One region of the Streptococcus downii genome, then DNA from elsewhere that is predicted to be linked to it. Evidence: predicted binding sites of a transcription regulator. Region 1 holds the regulator's gene; the other holds the start of a gene.
The links. The regulator CtsR, encoded in region 1, represses protease genes until heat stress. The targets are predictions, from matches to a motif close to TTGGTCAAAAAAGGTCAAANA.
Positions count from the first base shown of each region.

Region 2: E2R31_RS00910 (ATP-dependent Clp protease ATP-binding subunit) is a predicted target of CtsR. The motif match lies at 9,179-9,199, and genes of this name have one in related genera.

Region 1 is NZ_MZNX01000006.1:364,695-376,063, forward strand. Features, by position in the region: gene pnuC (nicotinamide riboside transporter PnuC) at 1-162, opposite strand, end outside; gene E2R31_RS03670 (AAA family ATPase) at 172-1,230, opposite strand; gene E2R31_RS03675 (ATP-dependent Clp protease ATP-binding subunit) at 1,376-3,808, opposite strand; gene E2R31_RS03680 (CtsR family transcriptional regulator) at 3,810-4,268, opposite strand; gene E2R31_RS03685 (Panacea domain-containing protein) at 4,746-5,489, opposite strand; gene E2R31_RS03690 (nucleotidyltransferase family protein) at 5,493-6,140, opposite strand; gene E2R31_RS03700 (hypothetical protein) at 6,823-7,122, opposite strand; gene E2R31_RS03705 (ABC transporter ATP-binding protein) at 7,157-7,885, opposite strand; gene E2R31_RS03710 (ABC transporter substrate-binding protein) at 7,885-8,892, opposite strand; gene E2R31_RS03715 (ABC transporter permease) at 8,929-9,687, opposite strand; gene E2R31_RS03720 (thiamine-binding protein) at 9,650-9,940, opposite strand; TPP riboswitch at 10,013-10,115, opposite strand; gene polA (DNA polymerase I) at 10,219-11,369, opposite strand, start outside.
Region 2 is NZ_MZNX01000002.1:44,700-56,068, forward strand. Features, by position in the region: gene E2R31_RS00880 (amino acid ABC transporter ATP-binding protein) at 1-713, opposite strand, end outside; gene E2R31_RS00885 (ABC transporter substrate-binding protein/permease) at 713-2,275, opposite strand; gene E2R31_RS00890 (DUF2207 domain-containing protein) at 2,409-4,298, shown strand; gene E2R31_RS00895 (undecaprenyl-diphosphate phosphatase) at 4,359-5,204, shown strand; gene dinB (DNA polymerase IV) at 5,239-6,300, opposite strand; gene pflB (formate C-acetyltransferase) at 6,537-8,852, shown strand; gene E2R31_RS00910 (ATP-dependent Clp protease ATP-binding subunit) at 9,250-11,355, shown strand.

The DNA.
Region 1 (11,369 bases):
TGACAAGGCGATGAGGTACAACCACTGGAAAAGACTACGGCCGACAAAGAGATCTTTCCAGAGTAAGCGCATGGTTCCTGCAAAACCAATCTTGCGGGCTTCGGCATGGACATTTTTAAAATTTTCGATAAATTGTGTGATTTTTTCAGTTAGCTTTTTCATCATTTTCTCCTAATCTGCTTGGTAAATGGCATCAATAGCCACTTTTGCTGCTTCATAATTGCCTAGATAATCCTCCGCTAGATAAACTAGTGGAATCGTGGTTAAATATCGCTCTCTCATCTGATCCAAATGCTGGGAAAAACTGTAGCGAATGTGGTCTTCTGCCATGGTCATATCTCTAAACCCGTCATTGACATAGGACCCAACAGGTTGCACAAAGAGAATCAAGTCCCATTTTTCCTTGGCCAAGATCGAAACAAAGAGATTGTCAAAGGTTTCTCCTGATAAGTCCCCTTGGTCCTCAGTCTCCATGTAATAATCATAGTAACCCTTGGTTACCAAGGAGTTTGTATCGGCTATCACTAGGCCTCGATTGGCATTACTATCGATTAACTTGGAGGTCTGGTCATACTGTCCCAAAAGGAGATAATAATAATCCTTTGGAGTCAATTCATCGTCACGGACATTGTTTTTGATCTGGTACTCACGTGCGTATTCCAGGCTAACGGGCGCATCGTAATACCTTGCCAAATCCTTGGCCAGAGTGGTCTTCCCATTGCTGGCACTTCCCATAATCAACACTTTCTTAGTAAACTGACGACGGAAGGGTTGAGCGATGTATTTCCAATATTTGCTTGGATTTTCTCGAATCATAGTTGCTGAGATACCAAACTTTCTTTCTTGCAAGACGGTTCCAAATCCACGTCTAGATAGCTCTTGCTGGTATTCTTCTTCTCCCACAAAAAAAGTCAGTTCTTGCTGGTTTTCATCATAGGAAATCTCCGCTAACATCTGGTCCAACCACTCCTGCCAGCCCATAGGGGAACGGGGAAGGTTGGTCTCATCCAGCTTACAGACAGAGGTCAATTCGTCATCACGAAAAGCCTCTCGGATATAGCGAAATCGTTTTTGAAGACTTAAACCTACCTGATCACCTCGGTCTCCCTCGTAGCCTGAAACGACTACCCAGACCTGATCACACTGACGCTTCGCTCGCTGGATCAGATCGATATGCCCCTGATGGAGAGGGGCAAAGGTCCCAAATACCACTGCTGTTTTCTTTTTCATACTCGTTTGCCTTTTTATAATTTTTGATATTTTTGTTTTCTATGTTTTTATTATATACTATATTTTTGTTTTGTCAATAGTTTTTTATCATTTTTTATAAAAAAGTAGCAAAAAAAGAATCAGGACTACTCCTGATTCTCCATTTTTAAGCAATATCAAATTTTAATTGACCAGCTTTGACACCAATCTTGAGGGTCTTGCCTGCTACCAGTTCTCCCTTAAGAAGGAATTCTGCCAACTTGTCTTCCACTTCTGTTTGCAGGGTTCTGCGAAGTGGGCGAGCTCCCATTTCTGGATTGTAACCTTTGCTTGCCAGTAACTTCAACGCTGAAGCTTGCAGTTTCAAGTCGATACCCTTCTCTGCCAGGCTAGCAATTAATGGTTTAACCATGATCTTAACGATTTCCTGCATGTGTTCGCTATCCAAGCTATGGAAGACCACCTTTTCATCAATACGGTTGATAAACTCTGGTCGATAAGCTTTTTTCAACTCTTCAAAGATTCGTTTTTCCATATTTTTCTGGTCAAAACGAATGTCTTTGGCCCCAAAACCGACCGTTTTGTCGTCACGAAGAGCCGTCGCACCAAGATTTGACGTCATGATGATAATGGTATTTGAAAAATCAACCTTGCGCCCCTTGCTATCTGTCAAGACACCGTCGTCCAGAACCTGCAAGAGGACATTAAAGATGTCTGGGTGGGCCTTTTCTATCTCGTCAAAGAGGAGCACAGAGTAAGGTTTGTTGCGAACCTTCTCGGTCAACTCCCCACCTTCTTCGTAGCCTACATAGCCCGGAGGAGCTCCATTGAGACGGCTAGCTGCGAATTTCTCCATATACTCACTCATATCAAAGCGGATAAGGGCTGATTCGTCATCAAAGAGGACTTCTGCCAGAGCCTTGGCTAATTCGGTCTTACCAACACCCGTTGGTCCTAGGAACATAAAAGAGCCAATCGGACGCTTGTGACTGCGAATCCCTGACTGGTTGCGGCGAATAGCACGGCTAATACTTGAAACAGCTTGATCTTGGCCGATGACACGTTTGTGTAGTTCAGCTTCCAAGTTCAGATATTTCTTGGCATCAGTCTGAGTCAGTTTTTGGACTGGAATCCCTGACAATCGACTCAAGGTGGTCAAAATTTCAGATTCTGTTACCAAGTCTTTATAGACAGGCACTTCTTGTTCTTTTGCGATTAGCTGGGCCGCTTGTTTCCACTTGCCATCCATCAGAGCCTTGTCAGCTGGACTCAAGTCGGATTCGTCTGCTTTCACATGCTTGGATTTGTTTTGCACTGTTGCTGCCGCTTCATCCAAAAGGTCGATAGCAGAGTCTGGTAAGTGACGACTGGTCAAGTAACGATGCGCCATCTTGACAGCTGTTTCAACGGCTTCATCTGTGATTTGCACACGATGGTGTTTCTCATAGGTCGCTTTCAAACCTTGCAAAATAGTCATGCTGTCAGCTAGACTTGGCTCTTCAATCGTAACTTTGGCAAAACGACGAGAAAGGGCAGCATCTTTTTCGATGTGTTTTTGGTATTCTTCCTGAGTGGTTGCACCAACCGTTCTCAAAGTTCCACGCGCCAAGGCTGGTTTCAAGATATTGGCCGCATCCAGAGTCGAGTCAATACCGCTTCCAGAACCCATAATGGTGTGGAGTTCATCGATAAAGAGAATCACTTTGCCATCTTCCTCTATATCCTTGATGATGTTGTTCATACGTTCTTCAAAGTCACCACGGAAACGTGTTCCCGCGACAACATTCATCAAATCAAGCTCTAACACGCGCATCTTTGCCATTTCCGCAGGTACATCCCCACTGGCAATACGCTGAGCAAGTCCAAGTGCCAGAGCTGTTTTCCCGACACCCGCATCTCCAACCAAGACAGGATTATTCTTGGTCTTCCGACTCAAAATCTGAATCATACGTGCGATTTCCTTGTCACGACCAATAACTGGTTCTAACTTGCCAGAGCGCGCTTGCTCCGTCAGGTCATGCGTGTAGTCCTCTAGACCACCACTTTGAGCTTGAGGCATACCCATCATATTGGCCATGGAACTTTGCTTGTCAGCTACTGTGCGATGACGTTGACGCAAAGCCTTGAGATCTTCTCTAGTCCAGCCAGCACGTTCTTCTAGATTGCGACGAAGAGCAGCAATTCTGACCTGATCTTTCTGGTCTTCATAAGAAAAGCCTGCTCTCTCCAAGATGCGAGTTGCCAAGGCATTGCCGTCATGCAAAATCGCATAGAGGACATGCTCTGTCCCTAGCACCTTAGCATGGACCACTGAGGCCACATACTCTGCTTCTGCAAAGAGAACCTCCAAACGATGGGAAAAGGGCAATTCCGTAAAGGTTTCGTCCTGGCTATAGTCCGTTTCAGTCAGTTCCAACGCAACCTCTTCTAAACGGTCCATTTCATAAGGATAATCATTTAGAGTCGCCCCTGCTACACTGTAACTGTGATTGGACATGGCAATCAATAAATGCCAAGACTCTAGATATCGAGCTCCAAAATGGCTTGCAACCATGTAGGCACTTTCGATACATTCATTCAATGCTTTTGAATAGTTCATCTTACTTCTCTTTTCTATCTACCTCTTGTAATAGCTGTCGGAGCATATTGGCACGGACAACTGAAGATTCTTCCCCTAGGACACGATCCGTTGCTACTGAAGTCAGCAAGGTCATCTCCTGCTTGGTCATCAAGTCCTGCTCCACCAAAAGTTGGAGAATATCCTCATAAATCTCCTGACTAACTCTCTCACCAATCGAGTAAAGCAAATCGCAGAGCATCTCGTGATGACTGGAAAACTCAATTCGCCCTATGCGAATGTAGCCTCCACCACCACGCTTGCTCTCAACCAAGTAACCTCTGCTTTCAGTAAAACGTGTCTTGATGACATAGTTGATCTGACTTGGCACAACCTGAAAGGTATCTGCCAACTGGCTCCGCTGCAATTCCACGATACCAGATTGGTCTAATATCGCCTTGATATAAGCTTCGATATGATCTGATGTATTTTTAAATCTCATAGTAAATCAAACTCCTTCTTTGAACCTTGACTATCTTTGACTATACTATCATTTAACACTCTATAAGTCAAATTTTTAAGGCTCAACCATTGGAAATACTGACTTTCTTTAAAAACAATTATGCATTAAATCGCCTTAGTTTTTCTTGAAAGTTCCTAAAAAGTCCACAAAAAAGAGCCCTAAAAAGGGCGTAATATTGACAAGTTCAGCAGGCAAGAAACTATCACGGTCAAACGTGCTTTTTACTTTATGGACGATAATTCTACTAAATCATTTAATAATTCATGTTTAAATAACTTTTTGCACTCTTTTTGAAGACCTAAATTGTATCACCTTACATTTCTACTACTCTAATTAGGTATAAGATATAATAACTCTCCTAACTAATTATTTATATTGAGTTTTCAAAACAAGTTGTATTTATTGTTGCACTTATAATAGAACCAAGAATGAGCTAGTCAAAACTAGCTCATTCTATTACCTTTCATATTTTGCATGTGAAATAATTATTTCATCTGTTATCTCACAATTTTGATATCTTTTATATACAGAGTGCCAAGGTCCGTTTTTTGAGTGAGTTAAACCGACTAATTCACTTGCTGTTAAATCACCATATTCTTCAAAAGTTTCTAAAAGAATAGGAACTACTTTTTCAAATTCTTTTACGAGGAGCATTCTGCCAAGAGCTTGGGAAAGATGAATATCCTTTAAAATATACTTTGGAGCACTATCTGTTTCTATAGTGTCTGCACCATACTTTTTAAATTTTTGATAAACCTCTTGTACGACTGGTCCATAATCATAAGCGACTATTTTTTCAGGAAATAGCCGTTCCTCATATTTTAATAGATATTTTTTATATGCTAGATAAATTAATTTTTGTAATTTTAAATGCGAGGTAGCTTGAATTGCCAAGAAGAACTTCGCAATATCAATCGCAGAAAGTTTTAAGTCTGATTTTACAATCTCTTCAAATTCTTCAAAATCCTCACAAATCATTACATCTTCAAAGAATGAATCAAACTTAAGTACGCTTTCCCACGTACTATCATCAGATGTAAATGAATGTATTCCGACATCGTCCCGCTTAATTTCTTTGAGCCGATCTAAAATACTTCTAATTTCATCGTTATCTAACTTTCCTTCTGGAGCAGTCATATGAAAACCAACTCTTTTACCTTCAGTATATGAACTGGCAACTATAATAAAATGTTGAAACATCTCTCACTCCTCCTTTTCTAAATCTGCTTGATGATAGTCTTTTGGTATTAAAGTATATTTCCGTTTTTGTTTATGTATTTTGTGAGATTCTTCGTTTGATTCAGAATCACTCACACACCAAATCTGTAATTCCCATGGAAAAAATTTATTATTGCCGTTCTTAAAATATATATGTAAACCAACATAATTACCCTCGTTTCTCATATACATTCTGTCGATAATATCTACTATGCTTTTATCCTGGTTTAAATTATTGTAAATCAACACTACATTATCTACAAGTATTCTAAAGCCTAAAAAATCATTAAGAGATTTGTTTATAGGTACTTTTCCATTCTCATGTTGAGGACCTAAATAATATTTTATTTTTTCACGAATTGACTCTGATTGCTTAATTCTATATCTAATTCCAGAATACTCTACTTGTAAGAGCAATAATTTTATAGTAAATTGATTTAACTCCGCCTTATACAGATCAATCAGTCTTTGAAATTTAGGATTTACGCCTCTCTCATCTGCTACTTTATCGATTGTTTTCTTTAAGTTGTAATTTAAAGATGGCTCCAAGCTCTTTGAGAAGTCACCATGTAATTTATTGATTCTCTTAATAATTTCAACAACACTTTCATAATCATAAGATTCTATAACCACCTTAGATAATCTCCTACCTATCTACAAATAAAATAAACACAAACGTCACATCTATCCCCTGTGTTTACCTCGATTCTTTATGATTATATTATACACTTTCTCTTAATGTACCTTTTTTTGTACATTTTGTCAATCATTTTAGTTATGTTTTTTCCTCATTTTATTATAAAAAGTATGAATGATATTTTAATGCTATTTATAATACCTGATAGATAAAAATTCTAACATACTAGAAGAATTTAAAAGTAATTGCTTAAGGTAATTAACTCAAATTTATATTTTTCCAGCTCATACATACCTACCAAATATTAGCCACAAATCACGATACCTCTAAGTTGTTCGATGTCACTTCTACCGTTCCCCCTAAAAACAATTGAAGTATGAGATTAGGTAGATTATTGACTATAGTACTACAAAATCAGGAAAATAAAAATGGAACTTAGAAAGTTTAACAATAAAATTGTAACGATTACAGACGTTGATAACCAGACCTTTGAGGGAATTGTCTTTTTGAAGATAAGGGTACTTTTGATGAAGAGTATAATGCTTTATCTGTTAAAACAGGTTTACGATGGATGAGATTGTTTGAAAATGAAATTTTTAAAGTTGAAATTGCTGATAAAATCGGCCAGTCAAAAAGCCCTTAGATTTATTTCTAAGGGCTTTTATTCTACCAGTAGTTTTAATCGTGATATGTCAATAATGCTCCTTCTCGATAACTACGAGCAAAATCTAGTAAGATTTCACTTTTGAGACGATCATACTCTGTTTTATCAATATCCAGTAATCTATAGAGTTCTTTTAAAGTATGCTTTTGTTTTTGGGAAACAATAAATAAATTATAAAATATACCACGTTTCTTTTCGTCTAGGTCACTACTATAAGAGTCTATCATTTTGACCATCTCGATAGCTTTGGTTTCAAATGCGCCTAGAGTATCTCTAAGTTTGACTAACTTCTTCAGCGACTTGTAACTTTTCAAAAAAAAGAATAATCTTCACCAACTCCCTATTTTTCTACTTATCTAATCCCAATTCAGCCAAGATTTGACGTTTATAGGCAATTTTTTGGACTTCCTTGTCTTCGGTCTGGGACCAGTCTAGTTTGATTTCAGAGACGATCTGTCCAGGTCGATTTTTTAGGATGTAGATGCGATCACTGAGATTGAGGGCCTCTTCGATGCTATGTGTAATGATTAAGGTCGTCAGCTGCAGCTGTTTGTGAATCTCCAGATACCAAGCGTGGAGTTCCATCTTGGTCATCTCGTCCAAAGCGCTAAAAGCTTCATCCAAAAGAAAGAGCTTGTGTCCGAAAAGGTAGGTACGGAGCAAGGCCACACGTTGCCGCATTCCACCACTCAATTCATGAGGATACTTGTCCCTTACGGCTGTCAACTGGAAGGTCGCAAGGATTTCATCCGCTCGAGCAATGGCTTCTGCCTTATCAACCTTTTGAATCAAGAGTGGCAGGATGATATTGCCAAGCACCGTCTTGTGTTCCAAGAGTAAATCCTTTTGCAACATATAACTCACGCGTCCCTTGGGATTTTCCTCGCCATCAAGGACAATTCGCCCAGACTGGACTTCTAAAATCCCAGCGATTAGGTTAAAGAGAGTGGTCTTTCCAACACCACTTGGACCTAGGATAGAAACCACTTCACCCGAAGTCACCTGCAGGTTGATGTCCTCTAAAATCTTTTCATCGCCATAGGCATAGCTTACGTGTTCTAGTCTAATTTCTGTCATTATTTTACAAATTCGTTAGTGAAGCCTTTGTCTGTCAAGTCTTCTTTAAGGATACCATTTTCTTTGTCCCATTTGTAGAAGGCATTCCAGCGATCAGCGTCAAATTGTCCCCATTTTTCCTTGTCACTTGCGTATTCTTTCGACAAGTATTTTTGCGATTCGATGACAAAGTCACGTTTTTCCTTGAGTTCAGGTGCATTCTTTATGAGGATATCTGCAGCTTCTTCTGGATGTTCCATGGCATATTGGTAGCCTTTTTTGATAGCTTGGATAACTTTACGAGCTTCTTCCTTGTTGTCTTTTAGATAGTCGTTGTTTGCGATGATAACGGGTGAGTAGTAGTCAAACTCCTTGACATAGTCTTTCAAGTACATAAAGTTAGCCTCTACGCCTTGAGATTTGGCAAGGATACCATCCCAACCGTAGTAGATCCAAGCAGTGTCAAAGACACCATTGGCAATTGGTGTAATCGAGTTTGAGTCGTTGTTTGGTACTTTTTCGACCTTCTCAAAGTCTCCACCTTGTGATTCTACCAAGGTTTTCAACATAGCAAGCTCAGTCGGGTCATTCCAAGTACCGTATTTCTTACCAACCAAGTCCTTTGGACTGGTCACATTGTCCGATTTACGTGAGATGATTCCTGATGTATTGTGCTCTACGATAGCGGCAACGGCAGTGATTCCTGCTCCTTTTTCCAATTTCTTAGCCATGTAGTCTTGGAAATAGATAGCAAATGGCGTCTTGCCATTAATCACCAAATCAGACGAACTTTCTTCTGGTGGCAATTTCAAATCAACATCCACTCCAGCTTCTTTAAAATAGCCTTTTTCCTTGGCTACATAAAGCCCTGTGTGGTTGGTATTTGGTGTCCAGTCTAGGATAAAGTCAATCTTTTTGAGTTCTGCTTCTTTGTTGTCCTTAGAAGCAGTTCCTTGGCCACAAGCCACTAACACGACAGCTACAAGAGCTGTTACAATCGTTAAAAACACTTTCCATGTTTTCTTCATTTTCATTTCCTCTTTTCTTTTTCTAAAACGCTCTATTTAAGTACGTTTCCATTTAATCACATATTTTTCGCTAATATCGACCAATTTCATACCCAGAAGGCTAATAATCGACACCAGAATAATAATGGCAAACATGGTATCATACTGAAACAGTTTCTTGGACTGAATCATGTAGACACCTAGTCCTTCAAAGCCTCCCAACCACTCAGATACCACTGTTGTGATAAAGGCGTAGGAGACACTGACCCTCAGACCTGCATAAAAGTAAGGCAGGCTGACTGGGATTTTAAAATGCCACAGGATTTGCCAAGGCTTGGCCCGCATCAGACTAAACAAGGTCAGCATATCCTTGTCACAGTGCCTAAAACCGTCCAAGATACTAACGATAATAGGGAAGGTTGTCGTCAAGATAATCAAGACAATCTTGGGCAAAATCCCATAACCTAGCCACAAGACCAAGATTGGGGCTATGGCAATGGTCGGAATGGTCTGGACAACCACCATCATAGGGTAGATAAGGTCATTGAGCCAAGCCAGACTATCCATGAGCACAGCCATGATACAAGCAATCAAGACTCCTAAAACTAGACCTAGCAAAGCCACTCTCAAGGTCGCCCAGCTATGGTGCCAGAGAAATTCTCTGTCACGAACAAAGGCCTGGAGAATTTCAAAGGGAGTTGGTAGGATAAACTTGGGTAAAAGTTTGAATATTCCCGCTAACTGCCAGACCGACAAGACTCCAAGAAAGCCCAAAAGACTAATGTGTCGTCTCAGTATACTTTTCAAGTTTCTCATCGATGCTTAAAATCTCTCCTATATTTATTTTGACATTGGCAAAGACATTATCCGCTTCCTGCCCTGCCACTTCTAGCGCTTCTTTGAGAATGCGCATAAGCTCATCAAACTCCCCTTCCAAGACCGTTTCAAAGGGTGTCACCACCATGGTCACGGACTGAGCTTGCAGATAGGTAATAACCTGATCAATAATAGCAATTCGATCAATCCCCTGCGATAGGGGCAAGACTTGCAAGGCAATGCTTGCTTTCATAAAAACCTCCTTTTCTCAGGCTTCCTTTTGACAAAAAGAAAACCTTTCCCATATATACGGAAAAGGTGCAGAATTCGACTAAGTATCCTTCCCTACGCTGGCATTACCCAGATCAGGTGCGGTCGAAGTTTAACACTTCCTCTCAGACTGTACACAGACTCCCGTATATTATATGAACATATGATAACGTAAATAAATGGATAAGTCAAGGAAACTGCTTACAGAAAACTATGAAAAAGAGTTTGAAGGCAAATGCTTCAAACTCTATCCTAGCTTTCTTATTTAGCCTCGTACCAAGTTGCTCCTTCATTTTCATCTGCAATGAGGGGAACACTGAGCTGGATGGCTTCTTCCATGGTTTGTTTCACTAGAGCTTTAACGGCTGCTAGTTCTGATTTCGGAACCTCAAGGACGATTTCATCGTGCACTTGCAAGAGCATCTTAGTCTGATAGCCACCTTCAACTAGAGCTTTGTCTAGCTGGATCATAGCAATCTTGAGAATATCTGCTGCTGAGCCTTGGATAGGAGAGTTGATGGCAGTTCGCTCTGCAAAACCACGAATGTTAAAGTTGCGTGAATTGATATCTGGCAACTCACGACGACGTTTGAAGAGGGTCTCTACATAGCCCTTATCACGCGCCTCACGAACAACTTCATCCATGTAGTTTTTAATACCTGGGAAGCGTTCAAAGTAGGTATCGATGTAGGCTTTAGCTTCCTTACGGCTGATACCTAGATTGTTTGCCAAGCCAAAATCTGAAATCCCGTAAACCACTCCGAAGTTAACCGCCTTGGCATTGCGACGGTCGTTTGGAGTCACATCCTCAGGACGTTCAATTCCAAAGACACGCATGGCTGTTGAAGTATGGATATCTGCTCCATCTTGGAAGGCCTTGATTAAGTGCTCATCCTTAGAGATATGCGCCAAAACGCGCAACTCAATCTGTGAATAGTCCGAACTGAGTAGTACACTATCCTCCCACTCTGGCACAAAAGCCTTACGAATGAGACGGCCTTGCTCCAAACGCACAGGAATATTTTGCAAGTTTGGATCCACACTAGACAGACGCCCTGTCTGAGTCAAATCCTGCACATAGCGTGTGTGAATCTTGTCATCATCCAAAATCCAATCCTGCAAACCAACCACGTAAGTCGATTGAATCTTAGCAATCTGACGGTAGTCTAGAATTTTCTTAACAATTGGCGCAATAGGGGCTAGACGCTCTAGCACATCCACGGCTGTCGAGTAACCTGTTTTGGTTTTCTTGGTGTATTCTAGAGGAAGGCCGAGCTTTTCAAAGAGAAGCACGCCCAACTGCTTGGGTGAGTTGATATTAAACTCCTCACCAGCCAGTTCATAAATCTCCTGAGTTAGCTTTTCAATGACAAGCTCATTTTCAGCCTGCATCTCAAGAAGGGTTTCTTTTT
Region 2 (11,369 bases), on a different contig from region 1:
CTCGTTCTTTCTTCTTTAGGATTTGTGAAGAGGTCTTCTGGTTTGCCTTCTTCAGCGATGACACCCTTATCCATAAAGATAACACGGTGTGAGACATCGCGGGCGAACTCCATTTCGTGGGTGACGACAATCATAGTCAGGCCTTCCTGAGCCAGGTCTTGCATGATTTTAAGGACTTCACCGACCATTTCTGGATCCAGAGCAGATGTTGGTTCGTCGAAAAGGATGGCGTCAGGGTTCATGGAGAGGGCGCGTGCGATGGCCACACGTTGCTTTTGTCCACCAGAGAGTTGTTTTGGTTTGGCTTGCCAATAGCGTTCTCCCATGCCGACTTTTTCAAGATTTTCTTTTGCAATTTTCTCTGCTTCAGAGCGTTCTCTTTTGAGGACAGTTGTTTGGGCGACAATAGTATTTTCGAGAACATCGAGGTTTTCAAAGAGGTTGAAGGATTGAAAAACCATTCCGAGCTTTTCACGGTAGTGAGTAAGGTCATAGCCTTTTGCAAGGACGTTTTCTCCTCGGTAGAGAATTTCCCCCTCAGTAGGTGTTTCAAGTAGGTTGATAGAACGTAGGAAGGTTGATTTTCCGCTTCCTGAGCTCCCGATGATGGAGATAACCTCTCCTTTGTGGACTGACAGAGAGATGTCTTTTAAGACTTCATTTTGTCCATAGGATTTTTTGAGGTGTTTAATTTCAAGAATGGGTTGATTCATTATTTCAAGTCCTCCGTTTGCATTTGATTAGCACCTGTAGTGTAGGTATCCATGTCCATGCGTCTTTCGATGAAGCGTAGGATACGGGTCACTGTGAAGGTGAGGACAAAGTAAATCACGGCGATGATTGTAAATGTCTGGAAGTATTGATAAGTTTGGGTGGCCACAGTATTACCAGAGAAGTAGAGTTCTACCACAGAGATAACATTCAGTACAGAGGTATCTTTGATATTGATGACAAACTCATTACCAGTAGCAGGTAAGATATTGCGAACGACCTGAGGGAGGACAACCTTGCGCATGGTTTGATTATGGGTCATACCAAGAGCAGTTGCGGCTTCAAATTGTCCCTTGTCGACTGCTAGGATACCTCCACGGACGATTTCAGTCATGTAGGCACCAGTATTGATTGAGACGATGAAGATAGCAGCCAGTGTACGATCGAGATTGATTCCGAAGGCTTGTGCTGTACCGTAGTAGATAACCATCGATTGAACGATCATAGGCGTACCACGGAAAATTTCAATATAGACATTGAGAATCCAGCCAAGTAGTTTTTGCAAGCCATAGATGGCCTTGCTTTCAGATAGTGGAGCAGTACGGAAGACTCCGATTGCAAGCCCGATAAGGAGACCTGTGATGGTCCCGATAATGGATATCAAGAGTGTGATGCCAGCACCACGCAGGAGTTGTTGCCAGTTTTCAGAAAGGATCTTAGCGACTTGACTAAAGAAGCTGCTTTCTTCCTCCGTTGTTGTCGCCTCCACTGGTTGCTCTTTAATCATCCGATCCATGAGAGCTACTTGTTCGTCCTTGGAAATGGTTTCGATGCTGGCATTGATTTGGCTGATGCGACTATCGTCCTTGCGAAGACCAATGGCAATAGCTGTGTCTTCTTCTCCTGTTTCAAAACCTTTGTCAAGCTGGACCATCTTGAATTTGGAGTTGGCAGATTCAGCGGTCAGGGCTTCAGGGCGTTCTGAAACATAGGCATCGATGACACCTGCTTCAAGTGCTTGACGCATCTGAGCAAAATCCCCCATGGCTGTTTCTTTTTTGGCACCTGGAATTTGAGAAATCAGGTCATAAAGGTAAACGCCTTGTTGAGATGTGATTTTTGCTCCGCTAAAGTCTTCCAAAGAGTTAGCATTTGCATAGGCAGAGTCCTTTTTTACCAATAGAACTGGTTCGCTAGTATAGTAGCTGCTTGAAAAAGCAATCTCTTGTTTGCGTTCAGCGGTTGGGCTCATACCGGCAATGATCATATCAATTTTGCCTGAAGTAAGTGCTGGAACAAGTCCTTCCCACTTGGTTTTAACGACCAAAGGTTCCTTACCTAGATCTTTGGCAATCTTTTTAGCGATTTGGACATCGTAGCCATTGGCATATTGGTTGGTACCGTCAATTTTAACAGCACCGTTACTATCATCGTCTTGGGTCCAGTTGAAGGGGGCGTAAGCTGCCTCCATCCCGATGCGTAAATATTCGTCAGCTTGGACCTGGCTAACTAGTCCCAGTGTAAGGGCTAGGCTAGCAAGGATAGATAAGCATAATTTTTTCATGTTTTCTCCTATTTCTAGTCTAAAAATGACTTCTCTCTATTGTATCGAAAAATAGTGAGATTTTCAATACAAGTAAGCCTTTACTTATAAAAAATGATATAATGATAGCAAAGATAAAAAGGGGGATTGTGTTGTGAAAAAGACTTTTTTCTTGCTTTTATTTAGCTTGTTTTGTATTTTACCACTCTCTGTTTTTGCGGTTGATTTCAAGATTCGCTCTTATCAAGGTGATTTGTATATTCATGCAGATAATACGGCAGAATTTAGGGAGAAAGTAGTCTATTATTTTGATGAAGACTTTAATGGACAACTAGTAGGACTTGGCCGTGCTGGTAAGATGCCAAAGGGCTTTGAAATAGATTCCAGTCCAAAGGTTCAGGTATGGAAAAATGCTAGTGCCATTGAGAATGTCAATAGTGAAGTGATAGAAGAATCGGAAGGGTATACTGTAAAAGTGTATAATCCAGGCCAAGAGGGAGATACTGTTGAAGTGGTAATCACATGGCAATTAAAAAATCTCCTATTTCTATATGATGATATCGCGGAACTTAATTGGCAACCCCTGACGGATAGTTCAGAACCTATCGAAAATTTTGAGTTTCGAGTAATGGGCTTTAATGGAGCAGAAAAACTTTTCTTTCATACAGGGAAACTCTTTACAGAGGGCAAGGTAGAGAAGATAGATGGTGATTATCGTGTTTATTTACAGAACCTACCTCGTCAGCGTGGGATTGAATTGCATGCCTATTGGCCTAGAAAAGATTTTGGAACAGCTTTGGATCAGGGATTGAAGGGCAATCGCTTAGCAGAATTTGAAAAAATAGAGGAATCTATTACTGCTGAAAAAGCTCAAAGTAAAGCTCTGGTTACGTGGGTCATCCCTTTGCTACTCTCGCTTTCTTTAGTCTTTAGTGTTATTTTCTACTGCATTTACAGAAGAAAAACCTCCCCATCGAAGAAATATGCCAAAAATCACCGTCTCTATGAACCGCCAATGGACTTAGAACCGATGGTTTTATCGGAAGCTGTTTACTCCACTTCTTTAGAGGAAGTCAGTCCCTTGACCAAGGGAGGAGGGAAGTTCACCTTTGACCAACTCGTTCAGGCAACTTTATTGGATGTGATTGACCGTGGAAATGTTTCAATCATCTCAAATGGAGACGAGGTCCGTCTAAAAGTCGTAAAAGAAAAAGGATTAGCAAGTTTTGAAAAAGATTGCCTTAATTTGGCTTTTTCAGGAAGAGAAGAAGTGCTTGTTTCAGATTTGTTTGCAGATTACCAAGTGTCAACTAGTCTTTACCAAGGTGCAAAAGCAACTGATGAAAAACGGATTCAGAAAACGGGACGTAAGCTTAAGTCTTCTTTCGAGCAAGCTCTGAAGCAGATGCAGGATGGGGTGAGAAAGCGGGTTTCCTCTTTGCAACTTCCAGATTATTATCGTCCACTGAGTAATGGAGAAAAAATCTTGCGATTGACGATAGGTGTCTCTACGCTTCTACCTGCTTTCGTTGGTTTTGGCTGGTTCTTGTATAGTTTGGATGCTCACGGGTACCTTTCTCTACCACTTCCTATCCTTGGGTTTGTGAGCTTGATGTTAGCTGCCGTCTATTATTGGACGACACGATTTGATACTCGTGATGGTGTTTTAAACGAAGAAGGACTAGAAGCATACTATCTCTGGACTAGTTTTGAAAACATGCTTCGCGATATCGCTCACCTAGACAAGGCAGAATTAGAAAGTATCGTTCTTTGGAATCGTCTCCTTGTCTATGCTACTTTATTTGGTTATGCGGACAAGGTGAGTCATTTGATGAAATCTTATCAGATTCAAGTTGAGAACCCAGATATCAATCTTTACGTAGCTTATGGCTGGCACAGTATGTTTTATCATTCAACTGCTCAAATGAGTCACTATGCTAGTATTGCAAACACAGCAAGTACCTACTCTGTATCTTCTGGAAGTGGAAGTTCGGGTGGAGGATTCTCAGGAGGTGGAGGCGGTGGTAGCATCGGCGCCTTCTAGAAAAATCTATCACAACATCCGAAATTATGCTATAATAGAGGACAGAAAAAGGAGTAATGTATGTATTTTATTGAAATTTTGAAGTCAATCTTTTTTGGGATTGTTGAAGGAATTACAGAATGGTTGCCCATTTCAAGTACTGGCCACTTGATCTTGGTTGAAGAATTTGTACAATACAAGGACCAAAATGAAGCCTTCATGTCCATGTTTAATGTTGTCATTCAGCTTGGTGCCATTTTAGCAGTTATGGTCATTTACTTTAACAAGCTCAATCCCTTCAAACCTGGTAAAACTAAGGTAGAAGTTCGTCGAACTTGGCAATTGTGGTCAAAAGTTCTCGTTGCAACCTTGCCTTTACTATTGGTCTTTAAGTTAGATGATTGGTTTGATGCCAACTTCCATAACATGGTTTCGGTTGCAATCATGTTGATTATCTATGGTGTTGCCTTTATCTATCTTGAAAAACGAAATAAGGCGCAAGCCATTGAACCAACAGTGACAGAGCTAGACAAGTTGCCATATAAAACAGCCCTTTACATCGGGCTTTTCCAAGTCCTCGCCCTTTTTCCAGGAACTAGCCGTTCTGGTGCGACTATCGTTGGTGGTTTGTTGAATGGTACAAGCCGCTCTGTCGTAACAGAGTTTACCTTCTATCTCGGAATTCCTGTTATGTTCGGAGCCAGTGCTTTAAAGATTTTCAAATTTATTAAAGCAGGTCAACTCTTGAGTATTGGGCAATTATTCCTGCTCTTAGTCGCTATGGGTGTTGCCTTCGCGGTCAGCATGGTTGCTATTCGTTTCTTGACCAGCTATGTGAAGAAACACGACTTTACACTCTTTGGTAAATACCGTATTGTACTCGGTAGCGTCTTGTTGCTTTATAGTTTTGTGCGTTTATTTGTATAAGAAAAAAGCTTGAGGGAATTTTCCTTCAAGCTTTTTAAAATCCTGTCACCGTAATTCCTAGTAAACGGATACCTTTTTCTTTTTCAGCTAGTTCTTCGTAGAGTTGAAGGGCAGTTTGAGAAATCTGACTAGCGTCCTGTGTTGCTTGTGGGAGACTTTTTCGTCTAGTCAGAGTGGAGAAGTCAGCATATCGTATTTTTAGGATAATGATTTTTCCAGCTTTGTCCTGCTTGCTGAGATTGTGAGCTACCTTTTCGGAGAGTAGAGTCAGCTCTTTTTTAATGTCTTCTTCTACTTGTAGGATCTTTCCATAGGTTTTTTCCTTGCCAATGGACTTACGAATGCGATTGGACTTGACCGGCGAGTTATGAATGCCCCTTGCCTTTCGATAAAGGTCAAAACCGAGTCTGCCGAACCGATCGATTAAAGTGACTTCTGAGACGTCCAATAAGTCCGCACCAGTATAAATACCCATTTCATGAAGGCGTTCAACTGTTTTTTTGCCCACACCGTGAAATTTAGCAATGTCCATTTGTTTGAGAAAGTCTTGGGCCTGATCTGGGAGGATAACTGTCAAACCATGTGGTTTTTGATAATCGCTGGCCATTTTAGCTAAGAATTTGTTGTAAGACACACCTGCAGAAGCAGTCAGGTGTAGTTCCTGCCAGATATCCTGTTGGATGAGACGAGCTATTTTGACAGCTGACTTGATACCAAGTTTATTTTCCGTCACATCCAAGTAGGCTTCGTCAATACTCATAGGTTCAATCAAATCAGTATAGCGTTTAAAAATAGCTCGAATCTCAAGTCCCACAGTTTTGTATTTTTCATAATTTCCCGAGATAAAGACGGCTTGAGGACAACGCTCATAAGCTTCTTTAGAACTCATGGCTGAATGAACACCAAAAGCTCGTGCCTCGTAGCTACAAGTAGACACAACTCCTCGTCCGCCTGTTTGTCTGGGGTCACTCCCAATGATAACAGGCTTGCCCTTTAACTTAGGATTGTCTCTTATTTCCACCGCAGCAAAAAAGGCATCCATGTCGATATGGATGATTTTTCTGGACAAATCATTAATCAATGGAAATATGAGCATTTTGCTTCCTTTCTAATGTCATTTTTTATTCATTATACCTTTTTTTCTGAAAAAATGGAAAAGAGTACTCATTCTTTCAAATATATAACACAGATTGCGCCGATAAACAGACTGTATTAGAAAAGAAAGTGATGAAAAAGCCTTTTTTTGCTTGTTGAAATCGGTTACTGTATGGTATACTGGTCTCATGAATGTAACAGATGACTGTTACTAGAAAGAAAAATGAGGACATTAACATGGTTGTTAAGACAGTTGTTGAAGCACAAGACATTTTTGACAAAGCTTGGGAAGGCTTCAAAGGCGTAGATTGGAAAGAAAAAGCAAGTATCTCTCGCTTCGTTCAAGCTAACTACACACCTTACGATGGAGATGAAAGTTTCCTTGCTGGACCAACAGAACGTTCACTTCACATCAAAAAAATCGTAGAAGAAACTAAGGCTCACTACGAAGAAACTCGTTTCCCAATGGACACTCGTCCAACATCTATTGCTGATATTCCTGCTGGATTTATCGACAAAGAAAACGAAGTTATCTTCGGTATCCAAAACGATGAACTCTTCAAATTGAACTTCATGCCAAAAGGTGGTATCCGTATGGCTGAAACGACTTTGAAAGAAAATGGATACGAACCAGACCCAGCTGTTCATGAAATCTTTACTAAATACGTAACAACAGTTAACGACGGTATCTTCCGTGCCTACACTTCAAACATCCGTCGTGCTCGTCACGCTCACACTGTAACTGGTCTTCCAGATGCCTACTCACGTGGACGTATCATCGGTGTTTACGCACGTCTTGCTCTTTACGGTGCAGACTATTTGATGCAAGAAAAAGTAAACGACTGGAATGCAATTAAAGAGATTGATGAAGAAACAATCCGTCTTCGTGAAGAAGTAAACCTTCAATACCAAGCATTGCAACAAGTTGTTCGCTTGGGTGACCTTTACGGAGTTGATGTTCGCAAACCAGCGATGAACGTTAAAGAAGCGATCCAATGGGTTAACATCGCCTTCATGGCTGTCTGCCGTGTTATCAACGGTGCTGCTACATCTCTCGGACGTGTGCCAATCGTATTGGACATCTTTGCAGAACGTGACCTTGCTCGTGGCACATTTACTGAATCAGAAATCCAAGAATTTGTTGATGATTTCGTTATGAAACTTCGTACAGTTAAATTTGCTCGTACAAAAGCTTATGACCAATTGTACTCAGGTGACCCAACTTTCATCACAACTTCTATGGCTGGTATGGGTAACGACGGTCGTCACCGTGTTACTAAGATGGACTACCGTTTCTTGAACACTCTTGACAATATCGGTAACTCTCCAGAGCCAAACTTGACAGTTCTTTGGACTGACAAATTGCCATACAACTTCCGTCGCTACTGTATGCATATGAGCCATAAACACTCTTCTATCCAATACGAAGGTGTAACAACAATGGCTAAAGATGGATATGGTGAAATGAGCTGTATCTCATGCTGTGTGTCACCACTTGACCCAGAAAACGAAGATCAACGCCACAACATCCAGTACTTCGGTGCTCGTGTAAACGTTCTTAAAGCCCTTCTTACTGGTTTGAACGGTGGTTACGACGATGTTCACAAAGACTACAAAGTATTTGACATCGACCCTATCCGTGACGAAGTTCTTGAATTCGAATCAGTTAAAGCGAACTTTGAAAAATCTCTTGACTGGTTGACTGACACTTACGTAGATGCTTTGAACATCATCCACTACATGACTGACAAGTACAACTACGAAGCTGTTCAAATGGCCTTCTTGCCAACTAAACAACGTGCCAACATGGGATTCGGTATCTGTGGATTTGCAAACACTGTTGATACATTGTCAGCGATCAAGTACGCTACGGTTAAACCGATCCGTGATGAAAATGGCTACATCTACGATTACGAAACAATCGGTGAATACCCACGTTGGGGTGAAGATGACCCACGTTCAAACGAATTAGCAGAATGGTTGATCGAAGCTTACACAACTCGTCTACGTAGCCACAAACTATACAAAGACGCAGAAGCTACAGTATCACTTTTGACCATCACATCTAACGTTGCTTACTCTAAACAAACTGGTAACTCACCAGTCCATAAAGGTGTATACCTCAACGAAGATGGTTCTGTAAACTTGTCTAAACTTGAATTCTTCTCACCAGGTGCTAACCCATCTAACAAAGCTAAAGGTGGATGGTTGCAAAACTTGAACTCACTTGCGAGCCTTGACTTCAGTTACGCAGCTGATGGTATCTCATTGACAACTCAAGTTTCACCACGCGCTCTTGGTAAGACTCGTGACGAACAAGTTGATAACTTGGTAACAATCCTTGATGGTTACTTTGAAAACGGTGGACAACACGTTAACTTGAACGTTATGGACTTGAACGATGTTTACGAAAAGATCATGTCAGGTGAAGATGTTATCGTGCGTATCTCTGGATACTGTGTAAACACTAAATACCTCACTCCAGAACAAAAAACTGAATTGACACAACGTGTCTTCCACGAAGTTCTTTCAATGGATGATGCATTGAGCTAAGATTCAATTAGAATAGAAAGAAAGCCAGTCGATATGACTGGCTTTTTTGCGTCCTTGAAAATTCTTTTAAAAATTAGTCAAATTTGGTCAAAAAGTTATTGACTTTTACTGACTAAAGTGGTATAGTAGAAACATAAGGAAAATGAATTCCTTAGAAAACTTCATTTTCAATGATCCTATTTCTTGAAAATGTATGATAGATACCCTAGAAAGGGGTGAGGCCTATGTTAAATCTAACAGATTTTGAAAAGAAGATGATAAAAGGCTTATTTAAGAAAGAAAAACCAGAAATTATACGTAGGGTAGCTAGTTAGCTAGTCTAAAATTTTTAAAACAAAGGTCAAAGATAGTCAATATCAGAGATCGCATATAATTAAGAATAAACGAGGTAAAGAATATGAACAACAACTTTAATAACTTTAACAACATGGATGATTTATTTAACCAATTGATGGGAGGTATGCGAGGATATAGTTCTGAAAATCGTCGCTACTTGATTAATGGACGTGAAGTGACACCTGAGGAATTTGCTCACTATCGTGCAACTGGTCAATTGCCAGGAAATGCAGAATCTGATGTGCAAATGCAACAACACGCTTCAGGTATGAAACAAGATGGTGTCCTTGCTAAACTAGGTCGTAACTTGACCGCAGAAGCTCGTGAGGGCAAGTTGGATCCTGTTATCGGACGAAACAAGGAAATTCAAGAAACATCTGAAATCCTCTCACGTCGTACGAAAAATAATCCTGTTCTGGTCGGAGATGCAGGTGTTGGTAAGACAGCCGTTGTAGAAGGTCTAGCACAAGCGATTGTGAATGGAGATGTTCCGGCTGCCATCAAGAACAAGGAAATTATTTCTATTGATATCTCAGGTCTTGAGGCTGGTACTCAATACCGTGGTAGCTTTGAAGAAAACGTTCAAAATCTAGTCAATGAAGTAAAAGAAGCAGGGAATATTATCCTCTTCTTTGATGAAATTCACCAAATCCTTGGCGCTGGCTCAATCGGAGGAGACAGTGGTTCTAAAGGGCTTGCGGACATTCTCAAGCCAGCTCTCTCTCGTGGTGAATTGACCGTTATTGGAGCGACAACTCAAGACGAATACCGTAACACCATCTTGAAAAATGCAGCTCTTGCTCGTCGTTTCAACGAAGTCAAGGTCAATGCTCCTTCAGCAGAGGATACCTTTAAAATCCTTCAAGGGATTCGTGACCTCTATCAACAACACCACAATGTCATCTTGCCAGACGAAGTCTTGAAAGCAGCAGTGGATTATTCAATCCAGTACATTCCTCAACGTAGCTTGCCAGACAAAGCCATCGATCTTGTCGATGTAACGGCAGCTCACTTGGCAGCTCAACATCCAGTAACAGATGTTCATGCTGTTGAACGTGAAATTGAGGCAGAAAAAGACAAGCAAGAAAAAGCAGTTGAGGCAGAAGACTTTGAAGCAGCTCTCAATGCCAAAACACGCATTGCAGAATTGGAGAAAAAAGTCGAAAACCACACAGAAGATATGAAAGTGACTGCCACTGTCAATGATGTGGCCGAATCTGTGGAACGAATGACAGGTATTCCAGTATCACAAATGGGAGCGTCAGACATCGAACGTCTCAAGGATATGGCCCATCGTTTGGAACACAAGGTTATTGGTCAAGATAAGGCAGTAGAAGCAGTGGCTCGTGCTATCCGTCGTAACCGTGCTGGTTTTGATGAAGGTAATCGCCCAATCGGTAGCTTCCTCTTCGTAGGTCCTACTGGGGTTGGTAAGACGGAACTTGCTAAGCAATTGGCACTCGATATGTTTGGAACTAAGGATGCTATTATTCGTTTGGATATGTCTGAATACAGTGACCGCACAGCCGTTTCTAAGTTGATTGGTACAACAGCAGGCTATGTGGGTTATGATGACAATAGCAATACCTTGACAGAACGTGTGCGTCGCAATCCTTATTCTATCATTCTCTTGGACGAAATTGAAAAGGCTGATCCTCAAGTCATTACCCTTCTCCTCCAAGTCTTGGATGATGGTCGTTTGACTGATGGTCAAGGAAATACAGTGAACTTTAAAAATACGGTCATTATCGCAACATCAAATGCTGGATTTGGCTATGAAGCTAATTTGACAGAAGATGCGGATAAACCAGAGTTGATGGATCGCTTGAAACCATTCTTTCGTCCAGAGTTCCTTAACCGCTTTAATGCAGTTATCGAGTTCTCACACTTAAATAAGGAAGATCTTTCTAAGATTGTGGACTTGATGTTGGCTGAAGTCAACCAAACCTTGGCTAAGAAAGACATTGATTTGGAAGTCAGTCAAGCAGCTAAGGACTTTATCACAGAAGAAGGTTATGACGAAGTCATGGGCGTTCGTCCTCTCCGACGCGTGGTTGAACAACAAATCCGTGATAAGGTAACAGACTTCCACTTGGATCACCTAGATGCCAAACATTTGGAAGCAGATATGGAAGATGGCGTTTTGGTCATTCGTGAAAAAGCCTAACTTAAGATTTTGAG